Regions from separate parts of the Streptococcus handemini genome, predicted to be linked through region 1. Evidence: predicted binding sites of a transcription regulator. Region 1 holds the regulator's gene; the other holds the start of a gene.
What was found. The regulator HrcA, encoded in region 1, represses chaperone genes, less so after heat shock. The targets are predictions, from matches to a motif close to TTAGCACTCNNNNNNNNNGAGTGCTAA.

Region 1 (8,991 bases):
TTCTCCTTTTCAAGTCTCGTTTAGCCATTCTGCCCTCTAAATGCTAGCCTATCACGAAATAGAAAAATCAGCAAGTCGGACTTGCTGAGTAAGAAAATCATATGATTTTTTCCAATTCTGAATTATCAAATTCGGTGTAGAATACTACATAAGACGGTTCCCAATTTAGACGTTTACAATCAAGATGGAAAAGAATTAAAAAAGTTTGAGATAAATACAGTATCTCAAACTCGTTTTTTATAAGTCGTCAAAAGCATCTTTGACCTTATCAAAAAATCCTTTTTTCTGTGGGTGAACAGCGATATTTCCTGCTGCCGCAAATTCTTTCAAAGCTGCTTTTTGCTTGTCATTGAGATTAGTTGGAGTGACGATATTGACAGTCACATATTGATCACCAACAACACTTCCACGCAGACTCGGCGCCCCTTTTCCTTTTAAGCGGAATTTCTTGCCCGTTTGCGTACCCTCAGGAATCACCAAATCGACATCGCCATGGACTGTCGGTACATGTACTGTATCACCCAAGGCAGCCTGAACAAAGTTTAGATTTAATTTATAGTGAATGGTCGTTCCATCACGCTCAAACTTGTCTGAAGCCTGCACTTGAATCACTACAAACAAATCTCCGTAAGGACCACCGTTAAATCCAGCTTCCCCTTGACCTGCAAGACGGATTTTCTGTCCTGTTTCCACACCAGCAGGAACTTTTACAGTAACTGTATGAGCCTGCTTTTCATGACCTGTACCATGACACGTGTGGCATGGATCTTTGATTTCTTTTCCACGACCATGACAGACATCACAGGTTACCTGACGGCGCATCATACCAAGCGGTGTTTGGGTATCAACGTTAATAACTCCAGCACCATGACAGCGACCACAGGTTACAGGGCTAGTACCAGGTTTGGCACCAGAACCCGTACAAGTTCGACAGGTCGCCTCACGATTATAGCTGACTTCTTTTTCTGCCCCAAAAATCGCCTCTTCAAATTTCAAATTAATTCGGTATTGAAGATCGTCTCCCTGACGCGGTGCATTTGGATTGCGGCTTGCTCCACCACCTCCAAAGAAACTAGAGAAAATATCCTCAAAGCCTCCAAAACCTGCTCCGTCAAAGCCACTAAAACCTCCACCACCAAAACCACCTTGGGCGCCAGCAGCTCCGAATTGATCATAGCTAGCCCGTTTTTGACTATCACTAAGCGTTTCATAAGCTTCTTGAATGTCCTTGTATTTTTGCTCCGCACCAGCCTCCTTGTTGATATCAGGGTGGTATTTTTTGGACATCTTCCGATAAGCCTTTTTAATCTCATCCTGAGACGCATCCTTAGACACCCCAAGACGATCGTAAAATTCTGTATTGTTCATAATTAAGATACTAAGAGCGATCAGAAAGCGACTGAAAAATAGGAAAACGCCGACGTGTCGTAGACACTAGAAGTTTTATCTTTTTTCCTAGCTTTCCGCTCGCGTTCAATTTAGTTCCTTTCTTGTAAAGTTAAAATGGAGACAAGCTTCCCGCATACATTAGGCGGGTTCATTTCCTTTCTGTTAAGATACAAAGGGCGTTAAGCGGACAAAGTCAAAATAGAAGATTTGACAACGGACGTTTACGTCCTAGGAAAATCTATCTTTTTGGCACAGTCCGTAGTAGCCCGTGTTCAGTTAAGAACACTTGTATTCCTTTCTATAAAAATGTAGATTGAGCAAAGTCAAAATAGCAAATGTGACGAAGACGCTCGCGTCTAGGAAACGTTTGTCTTTTTGACACAGACGTTCGGGCGGGTTCAATTACTTAAACCATCTATCCTTTCTTGTAAAATATTGGAATAGGAACAAGCTTTTTTACTCGCATTCAATCATATCAAGATAGTAAGCCGTTAAACAAATTGAAGAAAAATGAGAAACCTGATGACGATGCCTTGCACCTAGGTAACGTTTATCTTTTTTCACAGATTCGTAGGCGTATTCAAATCTATAAAATATTTTCTGTTACAGCATATGTTACTTACCCAAAAACAGAGGCTGGATTTCAACCTCTGTGATTGAGTTTTGATAGTTAATATTTTTGAGATTTACTGTTGACTGTTTTACGACGTGAGAAAAGCATTTCGACATTAAATGCTTTTCGAGCTAGTAAGTCGTTTAGGCAATTCGCCATAGCGATTGCCGTAGAATGACAACCACTTTAGTGGTTAGTCATTCTTAACGAGTTATTTTTCAGTAAACTCTCCGTCTACTACGTCATCGCCTGCTTGGCCTGGGTTCGCTGTACCTTCTGCACCCCCTGCTGCTTGTTGTGCTGCCGCCGCTTGTTCGTACATCTTAACAGCCAGACCCTGAGCTTTTTCATTCAAGTTTTCCAATTTCGCCTTCATGTCGTCCAAGTTATTCGCTTCTTGAGCTGCTTTCAATTCGTCAAGAGCTGCTTGTGCCGCATCACGTTCAGCGTCAAATCCTTTGCCTTCTGTTTCTTTGATTGTTTTTTCAGTTGCAAAGATTGCTTGGTCTACTTCGTTACGAAGGTCTACTTCTTCTTTGCGTTTTTTATCTGCTTCTGCGTTTGCTTCTGCATCTTTCATCATGCGGTCGATTTCTTCGTCTGTCAATCCTGAGTTTGATTGGATAACGATAGTTTGCTCTTTTTGAGTACCAAGGTCTTTGGCTTTAACAGATACGATACCATTTTTGTCAATATCAAAGGTTACTTCGATTTGAGGAATACCACGAGGTGCAGCTGGAATATCTGTCAATTGGAAACGACCAAGTGTTTTGTTATCTGCCGCCATTGGACGCTCACCTTGAAGAACGTGAATATCTACCGCTGGTTGATTGTCTGCTGCAGTTGAGAAGACTTGTGATTTAGAAGTTGGGATAGTTGTATTACGGTCAATGAGTTTTGTAAAGACACCACCCATTGTTTCAATACCAAGTGATAATGGTGTTACGTCAAGAAGAACAACGTCTTTGACATCACCAGAGATAACCCCACCTTGGATTGCAGCCCCCATAGCGACTACTTCATCTGGGTTTACAGATTTGTTTGGCTCTTTACCAGTTTCAGCTTTCACCGCTTCTACAACCGCTGGAATACGAGTTGAACCACCAACAAGGATAACCTCGTCAATTTCTGAAATAGAAAGTCCTGCATCAGACAAAGCACGGCGAACTGGTTCTTTTGTGCGCTCTACAAGGTCACGCGTCAAGTCATCGAATTTCGCACGAGTAAGAGTCATTTCCAAGTGAAGAGGTCCTGCTTCCCCTGCAGTGATGAATGGCAAGCTGATTTGAGTAGAAGTCACACCTGAAAGATCTTTTTTCGCCTTTTCAGCCGCATCTTTCAAGCGTTGAACCGCCATTTTATCTGCGGACAAGTCAATGCCATTTTCTTTCTTGAATTCAGCAACCATGTGGTCGATAATTTTTTGGTCAAAGTCATCACCACCAAGTTTGTTGTCCCCAGCAGTCGCAAGAACGTCAAAGACACCGTCACCTAGTTCAAGGATTGAAACGTCAAATGTTCCTCCACCAAGGTCAAACACCAAGATTTTTTCTTCTTTGTCTGTCTTGTCAAGACCGTAAGCAAGGGCTGCTGCTGTTGGTTCGTTGACGATACGTTCTACTTCAAGACCTGCAATTTTACCAGCATCTTTTGTCGCTTGACGTTGGGCATCGTTGAAGTAAGCTGGAACTGTGATAACTGCTTTGGTTACTTTTTCACCAAGGTATTCTTCCGCATACCCTTTCAAGTATTGAAGAATCATCGCAGAGATTTCTTGTGGTGTGTATTCTTTGCCATTTGCGGCAACTTTTTCAGCAGTTCCCATTTTTGATTTGATGGAGATAATCGTATCTGGATTTGTTACAGCTTGGCGCTTTGCTGCATCACCAACGATGATTTCACCATTTTTGAATGATACAACGGATGGAGTTGTACGATTTCCTTCTGGGTTTGCAATGATTTTACTTTCTGTTCCTTCAAGAACAGCGACTGCAGAGTTTGTAGTTCCTAAGTCAATACCAATAATTTTAGACATAATATAAGATACCAAGAACGTTGGAACAGTCCTGTGGACTGTTTCAATCGGGGAATAGAGAAAACGTAGGTTTCTTCCTCTAGCGACTGAAAATAACGTTCAATTCCTTTCGAATTTTTAAAATAAGTTTTTCTTTTTTATTACTTTTTAATTAGTTTATTGACATTTCGGTCCAAAATGATTCTATTTTTAATCTAGACAAGGCGTTTTCTAATCATTCTGAAGCGTTTATCTTTTCTTTTAGACGAGGTAGCTCGACGATGACAGTACTGAGCGTACGGCAAGGAGAGCTAACAAAGTATAAAATGAAAGAGGACGCAGAATTGAGTTCGAGCTAAAAGTTTGGCAAAAAAGATAGCTTGTCTTGCGAGCATCGCTCACTGCGCCAATCTCCTATTTTTGTTCCAACTTTTTTACGCTCTCACATCTTAAGCATACACCACTACCATAGCAGGGCGCAACACCCTTTCATGCAGTTTATAGCCTTTTTGGAAGACTTGTGCAATGGTGTCAGCCGGGTGTTCGTCGTCTGCCGGCATGGTTTGGATAGCCATGTGGACATTTGGATCGAATTCTCCGTCTGCGGCTACTTCTTCAATTCCTTCATCCTTTAGTGCTTGAATCAGGCTTTCTTGAACCATTTCAAGACCTTTTTTTACATCATCTGTTAGCCCTTCTACAGCTAGCGCACGCTCTAGGTTATCAAGCGACGGCAAGATTGCTTTAGCCAAATCTTGACTGCGATAGCGTTGCAAGGTTTGACGTTCTTCATTGCTACGACGTTGGATATTTTGCATTTCTGCTACAGCTCGTAGGTACTTATTTTCAAAGTCCTCAGCACGTTCATTTGCAAGTTCTAATTCTGACTTTTCTTGAGTTTCTTCTTGAACAACTTCTTCTGTTCCTTCCACTTCCTCAAGCTGTTCTTCTTTTTTGATTTCTTCGGTCACACGAAACCTCCTTTTTATTTATTTCAACTATTCTCTAACGCCTGTATATAGTGTCCTTACTTTTTAACACTCTCACATCTTAATGCACCTCATAATGGTTGCTACTTAAGTAGCGATAGAAATCGGTGAGTTTCATCATGAGGACGCGGTTGACGAGGTTAATGAGACTCATCATGCGGTTGTAATCCACGTTGATTGGTCCGATAACAGACAAGAGCCCAAATCCACGGTAGGGAATCAGAAACTTGGTCGTCACTACGGTTAGACTAGAGAGTGATTGTTCTCTACTGTCTGCCACCTTGACGCTCTGCATTTCATCTTCTGCTAGGTTGCTTCGCATTTCAAGGGCTACTTTTTGCGGAAAATCAAAGAACTGATAGGCTCTAATATCTGCAAAATCAAGCAAGCGAATCTTTCCAGCAGTCACGACATCCTCTGTAAAGAGGTCTGAGAAGATGTGTTCAAATAGCTGAAGTACATTATCTGTCGTGACAAAATGCCGTTGGATAATCTGCGGGATTTCGGTCCTAAGTTTGTAGTGGATATCCAGTACTGTTTTTCCCAGCAGTCGTTCCAGTACCAGATTTCTGACTTCCCTTAAATCTTCACGGAGAAAATTCTTAGGAATGGCAAATTGTCTGGTCAGAGTTTTTGATTCATCCAAGGTCATCACAGCCAAAGCTGCATGTTGACTAAGAATAACGATGTCAAAAGCTGTGAGTTTCTGCTGACTAGGTTCAACATCAAGCACCGCTACCGTACAGCCCGTCAAATCCGACAAGATTGTCGCCGCCGTTTGCAAGATATCATCCAGTCGGAAAAATTCTTGATCAAAACTTCTGACAACCTGATACATATCTTCTTCAGCAAGACTATCAAAAGTCAAAGAATGCTCCACGAAGTATTTGAAACCTTCTACACTAGGCATTCGGCCGCTCGAAGTATGAGCTTTTTCAAGTAGCCCTTTTTTCTCGAGCACCGCCATTTCATTTCGAATGGTTGCACTACTTGAGGCAATACTATCTTGAAGGGCTTTTGAGCCGACTGGCTCGTGCGTTTTCGTAAAGATTTCAACAATCAAATTTAGAATTTCATGTTGGCGTTCTGTTACCAAACCTTCACCTCCAATCAAGAATTCCACCTTTAGCACTCTAATCTTTCGAGTGCTAACTCATGATTCTATTATACACTGATTATTCTTAAAGTCAAGGGAAAAAACCAAAAAATTAGCACTCTTTTGCCAAGAGTGCTAAAAATCAGTCTGAAGACCTAGACGTGTAATAGATAACCAACTACCTGTCTAGTCCTGTTCTGTGTTCTTCCCTTTCAAGAAGCGGTACAAGATAACCCCTATCAAGACGGGGTGAATAAGCACTATCACATCGGTGATTACCTTGGCAAGTGTCAACTGCTCAAATCGCAACCGATGCAGATTTAGCAAAAAATTGATAACTAACATAGGTATGGCTGCAATTGCTACTTTCGGACACTGTTTACTGTTCATCTTAACTCCTTTCAGCGTAACGCTTTCTCAATTTGTAAAAACCAATCCCGCAATAGAAAAAGACAAAAAGGTAGGCAAGAGACAAAACTCTCCACATCCACAAGGACCAATCATTCACATCTCGCGGATAAAGAACCCGCCAAAAGACAGCTAGTCCGATTAGTACGACAGCCAAAAATCGCCACTTGAAGATTTGTCCAATCATGTCAAGTTTGCTTTGGCGGTCGCTATAAATAGTTGCTTCTTCATCTGGTGTCACAGGTTTGCGAAAATAGACAAAATTATTGCAAGTTCCGAGCTCCTTCCAGCCGTAGTCCTCATACATTTGGTAATAGGCATCCTGATCCTCTCCCAATCTCGGCTTGAAATCAAGGCAATAGGCCACTTCTTCCGGTTGGCATTTCTCAAAAATGAATAGACAGGGAAAGCGTACTTCTTTTAGCTTCCAACCCTTACGGTGCATGTCGGTTAAGTACTCTTCTTCCTTTTCAAAATCTGTAATGAAGAACAACTTCCATTCTTTTTTCATCTTACAACTCCTCTTTCAAGCGATGCAACTTCCAAAGCTGCCAAGCTACAAAACCGATCCAAATCAGTAAAATAGTCCCATTCCAGGCAAACTGCTGCCATTTCCACTCCGCAATGCGCCAAGCCGAACTATTGCTAAGGGACAGCCAAGGAATGATGAATGTGGTCAAAATACGGTATCTCACAATTTTCTTCTGGTACTGGTAGATACTGTCGCGGTCATTGTAAAGGAGCGATTCATCTGGAAGCTCTACTGCTGAGGCAGGCTTGCGCCAGACAACATAAGGTGATACACCACAGACCATTTCCCAGCCTGCATCTTGAAAGAAACTCAGATAATGCGCATCGTATTCTGGAAAAAATCCGACTTCTTTCTTACTAGGCTGATACACATCAATCCGATAGAACATTGCTTCAGAAGGGCAGGCTACAAATTCCATCTTCCCACTCCAAGACGATACCTGCTTTAAAGCCTGACCTGATAAGTGCATCTGGCTTAAATGCTTTTCTGTTTGGCTAGGATTAAATTTGTTAAATTTCTGTTGTTTCATATCGCTCACCTCGGCTATTTCGATAAAGGCGCTCAATCCGAGCTAATTCAATGCCCAAAACCTCTCGTCCTAACTCCGTTATCAGATAGAGCTTGCGCTTTTCCTCCTCGCGGACAAAGGCAATCAGACCGTCCTTTTCCATTTTAGAAAGGGTTCCGTACATGGTCCCTGGACTAATCCCGACCTGACCATCTGTCAATTCCTTGGTCTTTTGGGTAATGTCATACCCATGCCGCTCTTCCTGCAAGGCAAACAAGATATAAAATGCTGTTTCCGTCATTGGAAGATAGACCCGTCTGATTTTTTCTTCCATTTTATCACCCCTTTCAGTTCGATATATCGCATTTCGATATACAAAGTATATCACACCTCGATGTAGGTATCAAGTTTTTTGAAAAAATGTTTAAAAAGTATTGACCCTCACGCATCGTAATGGTTTATAATAAAATCGTCAGGAGGAAGATATGTATCTCGTTAAAGAAGTTGCGCAACTTTCAGGCGTTTCCATCCGAACGCTACACCACTATGATCATATTGGCCTTCTTTGCCCATGGAAGGCAGAAAATGGCTATCGCTACTATACAGAAGAAAATCTTGAACAATTACAACAGATTCTCTTCTATAAATATCTGGGCTTTCCACTCAAGAACATCAGGGAACTCTTGGGAAACGACACAGATTATCTTGCTCAACTAGAGGATCAACTCCTCTTATTGACCGCTGAGCAAAAGCGATTAGCCAGCCTTATTGACACCCTGACAAAAACGATTCAAACCAAGAAAGGAATAATTCAAATGACCACAGAAGAAAAATTTATCGGCTTTCGCTACGAAGATGGGCTCGCTTATCAAGATGAAGCCATTCAAAAATATGGTAAAGAAATGATTGAAAACAGTTTGGACAAGCAGAAAGGGCATGAAATAGAAGTAACGGAAGGTTTTAATACCATCTTCCAACAATTTGCAGATAACCTAGTCTCTGGACTTACAGTTGAGGCAAAAGAAAATCAGGAGCTAGCAGTTCAACTTTTGCAACATATCCGTACCTATAGCTTTGACTGTTCACTTGAAGTCTTTGGTTTTATCGGCAAAGGCTATGTGGATAATCCAGAATTTCAAGGTAACATTGACAAATTTGGGCAAGGTGTTGCTCAATATGTCTGCGATACCATTCAAGTTTATGTGCAAAAAGAAAGTTAAGCACAGAAAAAGAGGCAAATGCCTCTTTTTATTGTCCTTGCATTATGATTTCTGCCCCACGGTGACGATACGACATATCTCCTACTGCTTCTATGCTAAATTGCCCATTTTCATATCTCAAAATAGTCATCGAACCATTGTCTAGTGCTAAATTGGTTGGACGTTCTGGTTCTAAGAGATTTACTAAAGTTGCAATCGTCATACCGTGACTAACAATCAAGG
Region 2 (8,435 bases), on a different contig from region 1:
AAGAGCATACCTATGCGCATCATTTATTGATGGAACAATCGTTGAAATACCTGAAACAGGGAGGATATGCTATCTTGTTGGCGCCAAATGATTTGCTGACAAGTCCACAAAGTTCGTTACTGAAAGGTTGGATGAAAGAGCATGCAAGTGTTGCGGCAGTAATTACCCTCCCAGCAACTGTATTTGGGACTCAGTCTATGGCAAAGACTATTTTCGTTTTACAAAAGCAGACAGCCCAGCCGCTAGAAACCTTTGTTTATCCGCTAACGAATCTTCAAAGTGCAGAAGCATTGCAGGCTTTTACAGAGAATTTTAAAAAATGGAAACAAGATAATGCAATTTAAGTGAAAATTTGATATACTAGTTAGGAAAACGCTTAAAAGGGGAATTCTTATGTCAAAAACAATTGCGATTAACGCGGGTAGTTCTAGTCTGAAATGGCAATTATACCAAATGCCAGAAGAAACAGTATTGGCGAAAGGTTTGATTGAACGAATCGGGTTGAAAGATTCTATTTCAACTGTTAAATTCAATGGTCAAGCTGCTAGTCAAACGCTAGATATTGCTGACCATGTGCAGGCTGTAAAAATCCTATTAGATGATTTGTTGGCACATCACATTATCGAAGATTTTTCAGAAATCACAGGTGTTGGTCACCGTGTGGTAGCTGGCGGTGAATTCTTCAAAGATTCAGTTTTGATCGATGATGAAGCACTTGCTAGAATTGAAGAGTTGTCAGCACTAGCACCGCTTCATAATCCAGCGAATGCTGCCGGTATCCGTGCGTTTAAGAATATCTTGCCAGATATTACAAGTGTAGCTGTTTTTGACACAGCTTTCCATACAACAATGCCTGATATTGCCTATCGTTATCCAATTGCGACGAAATACTATGAAGATCATCAAGTTCGTAAATACGGTGCGCATGGAACATCTCACTATTATGTTTCACGCGAGGCGGCAAAAGTATTAAATAAACCAATCGAAGACTTAAAACTGATTACGGCTCATATTGGAAATGGGATTTCAATTACAGCGGTTGATGGTGGAAAATCCGTTGATACATCGATGGGCTTCACTCCACTAGCCGGACCAATGATGGGAACACGTTCTGGAGATATTGATCCTGCGATTATCCCTTACTTGATTGAAAATGTCGCAGAATTGACAGATGCTGCAGCTGTTGTCAACGCCTTGAATAAGCAATCTGGTCTTTTAGGAATTGCGGAAGTATCAAGCGATATGCGTGAGATAGAAGCTGGTCGTGCAGCCGGCGATGCAAAGTGTACCCTTGCCTTTGATATGTTTGTGAATCGCTTACAAAAATTCATCGGACAATATTTTGCTGTACTAAATGGAGCAGATGCTCTTGTCTTTACAGCAGGAATTGGCGAAAATTCTGCAACTGTTCGTGAGGAGGTTGTAAAAGGTATGTCTTGGTTTGGCATGGAATTGGATCCTGAAAAGAATGTCTTTGGAGCAGAAGGTGATATTTCAACGGCTGACTCAAAGGTGAAAGTCTTAGTCATTCCTACCGATGAAGAACTCGTGATTGCGCGTGATGTAGAACGCTTGAAAAAATAAGAATTGCAAATAAATAAGACGGATAGCCATTAGTTGGTTATCCGTTTTTGTACCTAATTTAAAACGAACCGTTCGTTTTTAAAAGCGGGTATAATGGTGCTTACAAAAATGATGGTTTTAGCAGAACATATTCTAGTCAAAATAGCATGGATATGGTAGAATGAAAAGGCAAAGTTAATTTGCGCAGAGTAGGTGGTTTGCGTTAAGTGTGTATGGATGGGATGTTGCCATATAACGAAGCGAAAGCGCGGTAAACCATTGCATCCGCTGTCGATAGCCGACAGCTCCAAATGACCAAAGGAGCATAGTATGTTTTCGAAAAAATCTCCTAAATTAGGAGTTCAGTTATTAGTTGTGTTAGCGATGCTCATCGCTGTGCGTTATATCTTGGGGCATTACTTTTCATTTTGGATTATTCCGAATATGTTGAAAGTAAGTTTGTCGTTTATTGCAAATACACTTATTGGCATGTTAGCGGGTCCATGGGTCGCAGTTATTGTATTTGTGGTGAATGATGTATTGACAGCTTTAAACTCAGGATATCCATTCATTATTTGGTTTACCCTGTTAGAAGCAGTACAAGGTTTTTTATATGGCTATTTTTACTATGGCAAGAAATTAGATATTCATAGAACAAAAGATTGGTTTTATGTGTTACTTGCTACAACTGTGATTATGGGAATTGGAACCTTCTTCTTGACGCCAATTTTGAATCAGATTTATCAAAATGTTCCTATCTCAGTACAGTTTTTTGCGCAAGGGCGCATTTTTAAAGTTTTAGAAATTCCATTTAGAGTGGTTGTGACGATGGTTTTATTGCCGCAGCTTCAAAGAATCCCAGAAGTACGCAAACTGATGGGAATAGCAAAATAATAAAAAAGCAACAATTCATCCCATTGTTGCTTTTTTAATACCTAAGTTTCTCTTTAGTACTGTTTGATCAAATCTACTGTTGAACGGTCTAGTTTTTTCACGATAGCTTGTAGAAAGGCCTGTGCCTGTAAGAAATCATCCATATTATAAAGAGTTTGATGTGAATGGATATACCGAGCGCAGACACCAATTGTAGTGGACGGAATACCGTGTAGTTGCTTATGGGCCGCTCCTGCATCAGTGCCACCTTTTGCGCAATAATATTGGAATTTGATACCAGCTTCTTCTGCGGTTGTGAGAAGGAAGTCCTTCATATTTTTGAGCATAATGTGACCTGGATCATAGAATCGCAAGAGGGTGCCGTCACCGATTTTGCCCTGTTCTCCAAAAATATCACCTGCAGGAGAACAATCCACAGCGAGGAAGATGTCGGGGTTAAATTTGTTTGTCGATCCGTATGCACCACGTAAGCCAACTTCTTCTTGAACATTGGCACCAGCAATTAAGTGATTTGGGAGAGTGACACCTGATAGGCTTTCAAGTAATTCTGTCACCATCAGCACCCCAAAACGATTGTCCCAAGATTTTGAAATGATGTTTTGTTCATTTGCGGTTAAAATGGTTTCATTTTTTGGAACGAGAATGTCGCCAGGTCGCACGCCAAATGTTTCTGCTTCTTCCTTTGAGCTAAAACCTGCATCGAAGATAATATCTTTTATGGCAGGAAGTCCAGCGCTGCCATTCGTACCGCGAGAAAGGTGGGGAGGGATGGATCCTGAAATAACAGGAATTTTTCTGCCGTCTTGCAGGTGTAGCGTAAAGGCTTGGCTAGATACGACAAGTGGGTTCCAACCGCCGATTTCTACTGCTCGGAATGTTCCGTCTGCTTGGATGTGACTAATCATAAAACCAACTTCATCCATGTGGGCGGCTACAAGAATACGAGGAGCGTTTTCTTCAGTTGCCTCCCTGATTCCGAAAATTCCCCCCAATCCGTCTGTTTCAATACGATCAACGTGTGGGGTGATTTTTTTGCGTATGTGATTGCGGACCTCGTGTTCGAATCCGGCGATACCTTGTAATTCGGTAACTTCTTTGATTTTTTCGAATAAAATAGAATGTGACATAATGATCCTCCTGTCTATTATTTTATCACGAATTGTGGTAAAATGTTGGATATGAAGAAGAAAAAAGCAGCCTTGCTAGCAGGTGTGGTTGGAGCGGGTATTCTCGCAGCTAGCGCGCGATTTTCGATGACCATGTATGAAGAACGAAAAAAAGCGAAAGCTCTCCAGCAAGTGCGGGCATTTTTTGCTGAATATGGAGAAATTGCAACCGTATTTATCAATGAGGTAGAATCAGATAAGCACCGATTAGTGGGTGGTGTTGTCATGGAAGATGAAACGGTTTATCTGTTTGAAAATGAAGCAGGTGTGATTTGGTATGAGGAGGAATTGAGATGATTGTTCCAAAGAGTCTTGAGGAGTTGGCTGGATTAGTCAAGCAAAAAGGTAAGCACGTCTTGTTCTTTTCTGCCGAGTGGTGTGGTGATTGTCGCTTTATTAAGCCATTTTTACCAGAGATTGAGGCTGCAAATCCAGATTTTCAGTTTGTCTTGGTGGACAGAGATGAGTATATAGAAGTAGCCCAGCAGTGGAATGTCTTTGGGATTCCCAGTTTAGTTGTTCTGGAAAATGGGAAGGAAATAGCCCGTTTTGTCAATCGAGATCGGAAAACCAAGCAGGAAATTAATGATTTTTTAGCAAATGTGAGAGGATAAGAAATGATTTTTACATATAATAAAGAACACGTTGGTGATGTCTTAATGGTTATTGTTGCAGATAGTAAGAATGACCAAGTGGCTGTTGAACGTAAAGGAAATGTTGCGCGTGTCTTTCTAATAGATACTCAAGAAACCGTAGCGTGGAATATTTTTCAAGTTTCTAGCTTGTTGACAATTTCAGGACGTGGTCAAGTTTTTTTAACAGATGAAGATGTAGCCATTCTTAATCAAGCATTACAAAAAGAAGGCTTTCCAGAATCGTTAGTCAATGATAAGGAACCCAAATTTGTCGTTGGTGAAATTGTTGAGTTGATTGCTCACCCTGATAGTGACCACTTGAATATCTGTCAAGTCAAAGTAGGGGAAGAAAAAACAGTCCAAATTGTCGCAGGAGCGCCAAATGCCACCCTTGGTTTGAAAACGATTGTTGCCTTGCCTGGTGCAATGATGCCAAGTGGTAGCCTGATTTTCCCAGGAGAATTACGTGGTGAAAAAAGTTTTGGGATGATGTGTAGTCCACGTGAATTGCAACTTCCAAATGCTCCACAGAAACGTGGTGTGATTGAGCTAGATTCAAGTGAGGTAGTAGGAACACCATTTGATCCTGCAAAGCATTGGCAAGGATAATAATTAAAAAAGTTGGCTCAGGTCAGCTTTTTTGCATCTTTTTCGAATAGATAAGTAGGAGGGAAAAAGATGTATAATAAAGTGATTATGATTGGTCGATTAACGGCTCAACCGGAATTAAACCAGACAGCAAGTGGTAAAAACGTGACCCGTATTACAATTGCTGTCAATCGTCGATTTAAGACAGAGAACGGTGAACGTGAAGCTGATTTTATTACAGCTGTCTTTTGGGGGAAATTGGCCGAAACGCTTGTTTCTTATGCAGGAAAAGGTAGCTTGATTTCTATAGATGGCGAGTTGCGCACACGAAGATATGAAAGGAATGGTCAAAGCCAATATGTAACAGAAGTTATCGGTCAGTCGTTCCAACTGTTGGAAAGTCGTGCTCAACGTGCCATGCGTGAAAACAACACGGGTGAAGATTTAGCGGACTTGGTGCTAGAGGAAGAAGAATTGCCGTTTTAGAGTAGAAGGTTTGAGGTTTATCTCTCAGGCCTTTTTCGGTCTGTAGTCCTATTTTCGAAAAACTGAATGAAATTCTCTTGACTATTTTTGACCAAATGATATAATAAAACCATAGGAATTAGCACTCAAATAAGAAGAGTGCTAAATCAATTCTTGGAGGTAAGATATGCTAAAACCATTAAACGACCACGTGGTCGTGAGAGTCGAAGAAAAAGAAGAACAAACAGTTGGAGGCTTTGTCATTGCGGGTAACAGCCGCGAGGCGACAAAAGTCGCTGAAGTTCTTGCAGTCGGTCAAGGAATCCGTACCTTAACGGGGGAATTGGTCCCATCAAGTGTGAAAGCTGGGGACAAGGTTGTCCTTGAAGACCACGCAGGAATTGAAGTCAAAGACGGCGAAGAGAAAGTCTTGCTCGTTCGTGAAGCAGAGATTTTAGCAATTGTAGAGTAAGAAAGGGTAAAAAAATGGCAAAAGAGATTAAATTTTCATCAGACGCCCGCACGAGCATGGTGCGTGGAGTTGATATTTTAGCAGATACGGTCAAAGTAACCTTGGGACCAAAAGGTCGCAATGTAGTGCTTGAAAAAGCATTTGGTTCACCTCTTATCACCAATGATGGGGTGACCATTGCTAAGGAAATCGAATTGGAAGACCATTTTGAAAATATGGGTGCTAAATTGGTATCCGAAGTAGCGTCTAAAACCAATGATATCGCTGGTGACGGAACGACAACTGCAACTGTATTGACGCAGGCAATTGTCCGTGAGGGGATTAAAAACGTAACTGCGGGAGCTAACCCAATCGGCATTCGTCGTGGGATTGAAGTGGCGGTCAGTGCAGCTGTGGAGGCTCTTAAAGCGAATTCAGTCCCTGTTGCCAATAAAGAGGCAATCGCTCAAGTTGCAGCCGTATCTTCTCGTAGCGAAAAAGTGGGTGAATACATCAGCGAAGCAATGGAGAAAGTCGGCAAAGACGGCGTTATCACCATTGAAGAGTCTAAAGGGATGGAGACGGAATTGGATGTCGTAGAAGGCATGCAATTTGACCGTGGTTACCTATCTCAATACATGGTGACAGATAATGAAAAAATGGTGGCAGACCTTGACAATCCTTATATCTTGATCACAGATAAAAAGATTTCAAATATTCAAGAAATCTTGCCATTGTTGGAAAGTATTCTTAAAACGAGCCGCCCGCTCTTGATTATCGCAGACGATGTGGATGGCGAAGCCCTTCCGACGCTTGTCTTGAACAAGATTCGCGGAACCTTCAATGTTGTGGCTGTAAAAGCACCAGGATTTGGTGACCGTCGTAAGGCTATGCTGGAAGATATCGCAATCTTGACAGGTGGTACAGTTATCACTGATGATCTTGGCCTTGAATTGAAAGACGCAACGATTGAAGCACTTGGTCAGGCTTCTAAAGTAACAGTGGATAAAGACACAACCGTTATTGTGGAAGGTGCAGGAGATGCGACAGCGATTAGCAATCGTATCGGTGTGATTAAAGCGCAAATCGAAACGACAACGTCTGAATTTGATCGTGAGAAATTGCAAGAGCGCTTAGCGAAATTATCAGGCGGTGTGGCAGTCATTAAAGTCGGTGCAGCGACAGAGACTGAGTTGAAAGAAATGAAACTCCGTATTGAAGACGCTCTCAATGCTACTCGTGCAGCCGTCGAAGAAGGAATTGTTGCCGGTGGTGGAACAGCCTTTGTCAATGTTATAGATGCTGTAGCGAGCCTTGAGGTTGAAGGTGATGAAGCAACAGGACGCAATATTGTCCTTCGTGCTCTGGAAGAGCCAGTTCGTCAAATTGCTCTCAATGCAGGCTTTGAAGGCTCTATCGTGATTGACCGCTTGAAGCATTCAGAAGCTGGAACAGGCTTCAATGCAGCAACAGGTGAGTGGGTCAACATGATTGAAGCAGGAATTATTGATCCAGTTAAAGTAACGCGTTCTGCCTTGCAAAATGCAGCCAGCGTTGCAAGCCTTATCTTGACAACAGAAGCAGTTGTCGCAAACAAACCAGAACCAGTTGCTCCAGCTCCAGCAATGGATCCTAGCATGATGGGCGGTATGATGTAGAACTGATTTTAAAAGGGAGTGAGAGTCAATTGTGATTTCGTAGAAATCGATTGCCCTCACTCTTTTATTTTGTTTGCAACCCCAAGGAGGATCTTGAAGAAGGAAGAAGTGCTATCAGTTAGCTGATGGATTGCGGATAGAATGAATAAATATCCATCTTTTATCGTCTGTCTTTTAGAATAAATTTCACAAGCTAATTCTTTTTCTCCTGTATGAAAATTCGCTATAATAGTCAGCATAAGGGAGTGAAGAGATGTATCAAGTGATTAGGATGTATGGTGATTTTGAACCGTGGTGGTTCTTGGATGGCTGGGAAGAACATATTATCAGTAATAGTAGACATGCTAATTACGAGGAAGCGCTGCAAGATTATCAACGTCAGTGGGTTTGTCTTTCTGAACATTTTCCAATGAAAGAAAGCCAAAATGGTTTAATGACGGCTTTTTGGGATCCTAAGGACCAGTATTGGTGTGATGAGTGTGATGAATATTTACAAAATTATCACTCATTGATATTGTTGGAAGTAACTGAAAATATGCCTGCAGGCTTGCGACGAAAAGAGGCGGGTAAACATCGTATTTGTCGAGTAAAATAAGAGAAAGCATCTGTACAGAGAAGTAAAGATGCTTTTTATATGCTGGAGTATGTGTGGCCACGACAAACGCATGAAGAAAGTTTCGTTTTCAGATAACAGTTTCATAAACTAAGTTCGAATCCTTTGCTATACTAGAGATAGTGGAGGATTTTGTTATGAATGAGAGACTGGATTTCTTGATAGGTGTCCGTGATGATAGAGAATCCTGGAAAATTAAGCACACATTGTCAGATATTGTCTTGCTTATTTTCTTTGCGCGTCTATCAGGTGCAGAATATTGGGATGAAATTGAGGAGTTTGGGACTGCCTATGAGTCTTCCTTGCGAACCGTGTTGGGGTTAGAAAATGGGATTCCGTCTCACGATACGCTGCAACGAGTTTTTGCGACTCTAGATCCTCAAGTTCTAGTAGAAGTGACAC

Region 2: a site for HrcA is predicted at 5,451-5,477, ahead of groES (co-chaperone GroES). Genes of this name have one in related genera too.

What each region holds. Positions count from the first base shown of each region.
Region 1 covers NZ_JBFRYH010000010.1:20,290-29,280, reverse strand. The annotation lists gene dnaJ (molecular chaperone DnaJ) at 238-1,368, opposite strand; gene dnaK (molecular chaperone DnaK) at 2,214-4,037, opposite strand; gene grpE (nucleotide exchange factor GrpE) at 4,466-5,005, opposite strand; gene hrcA (heat-inducible transcriptional repressor HrcA) at 5,067-6,101, opposite strand; gene ABPH35_RS02725 (hypothetical protein) at 6,288-6,491, opposite strand; gene ABPH35_RS02720 (DUF2812 domain-containing protein) at 6,493-7,020, opposite strand; gene ABPH35_RS02715 (DUF2812 domain-containing protein) at 7,022-7,570, opposite strand; gene ABPH35_RS02710 (helix-turn-helix transcriptional regulator) at 7,551-7,883, opposite strand; gene ABPH35_RS02705 (TipAS antibiotic-recognition domain-containing protein) at 8,035-8,769, shown strand; gene ABPH35_RS02700 (histidine phosphatase family protein) at 8,798-8,991, opposite strand, start outside.
Region 2 covers NZ_JBFRYH010000064.1:2,905-11,339, forward strand. The annotation lists gene ABPH35_RS09010 (class I SAM-dependent methyltransferase) at 1-344, shown strand, start outside; gene ABPH35_RS09015 (acetate kinase) at 394-1,584, shown strand; THF riboswitch at 1,767-1,856, shown strand; gene ABPH35_RS09020 (folate family ECF transporter S component) at 1,894-2,457, shown strand; gene pepA (glutamyl aminopeptidase) at 2,511-3,584, opposite strand; gene ABPH35_RS09030 (DUF4651 domain-containing protein) at 3,636-3,920, shown strand; gene ABPH35_RS09035 (thioredoxin family protein) at 3,917-4,237, shown strand; gene ytpR (YtpR family tRNA-binding protein) at 4,241-4,867, shown strand; gene ABPH35_RS09045 (single-stranded DNA-binding protein) at 4,937-5,332, shown strand; gene groES (co-chaperone GroES) at 5,499-5,783, shown strand; gene groL (chaperonin GroEL) at 5,798-7,420, shown strand; gene ABPH35_RS09060 (DUF1033 family protein) at 7,674-8,015, shown strand; partial or broken gene ABPH35_RS09065 (ISAs1 family transposase) at 8,171-8,435, shown strand, end outside.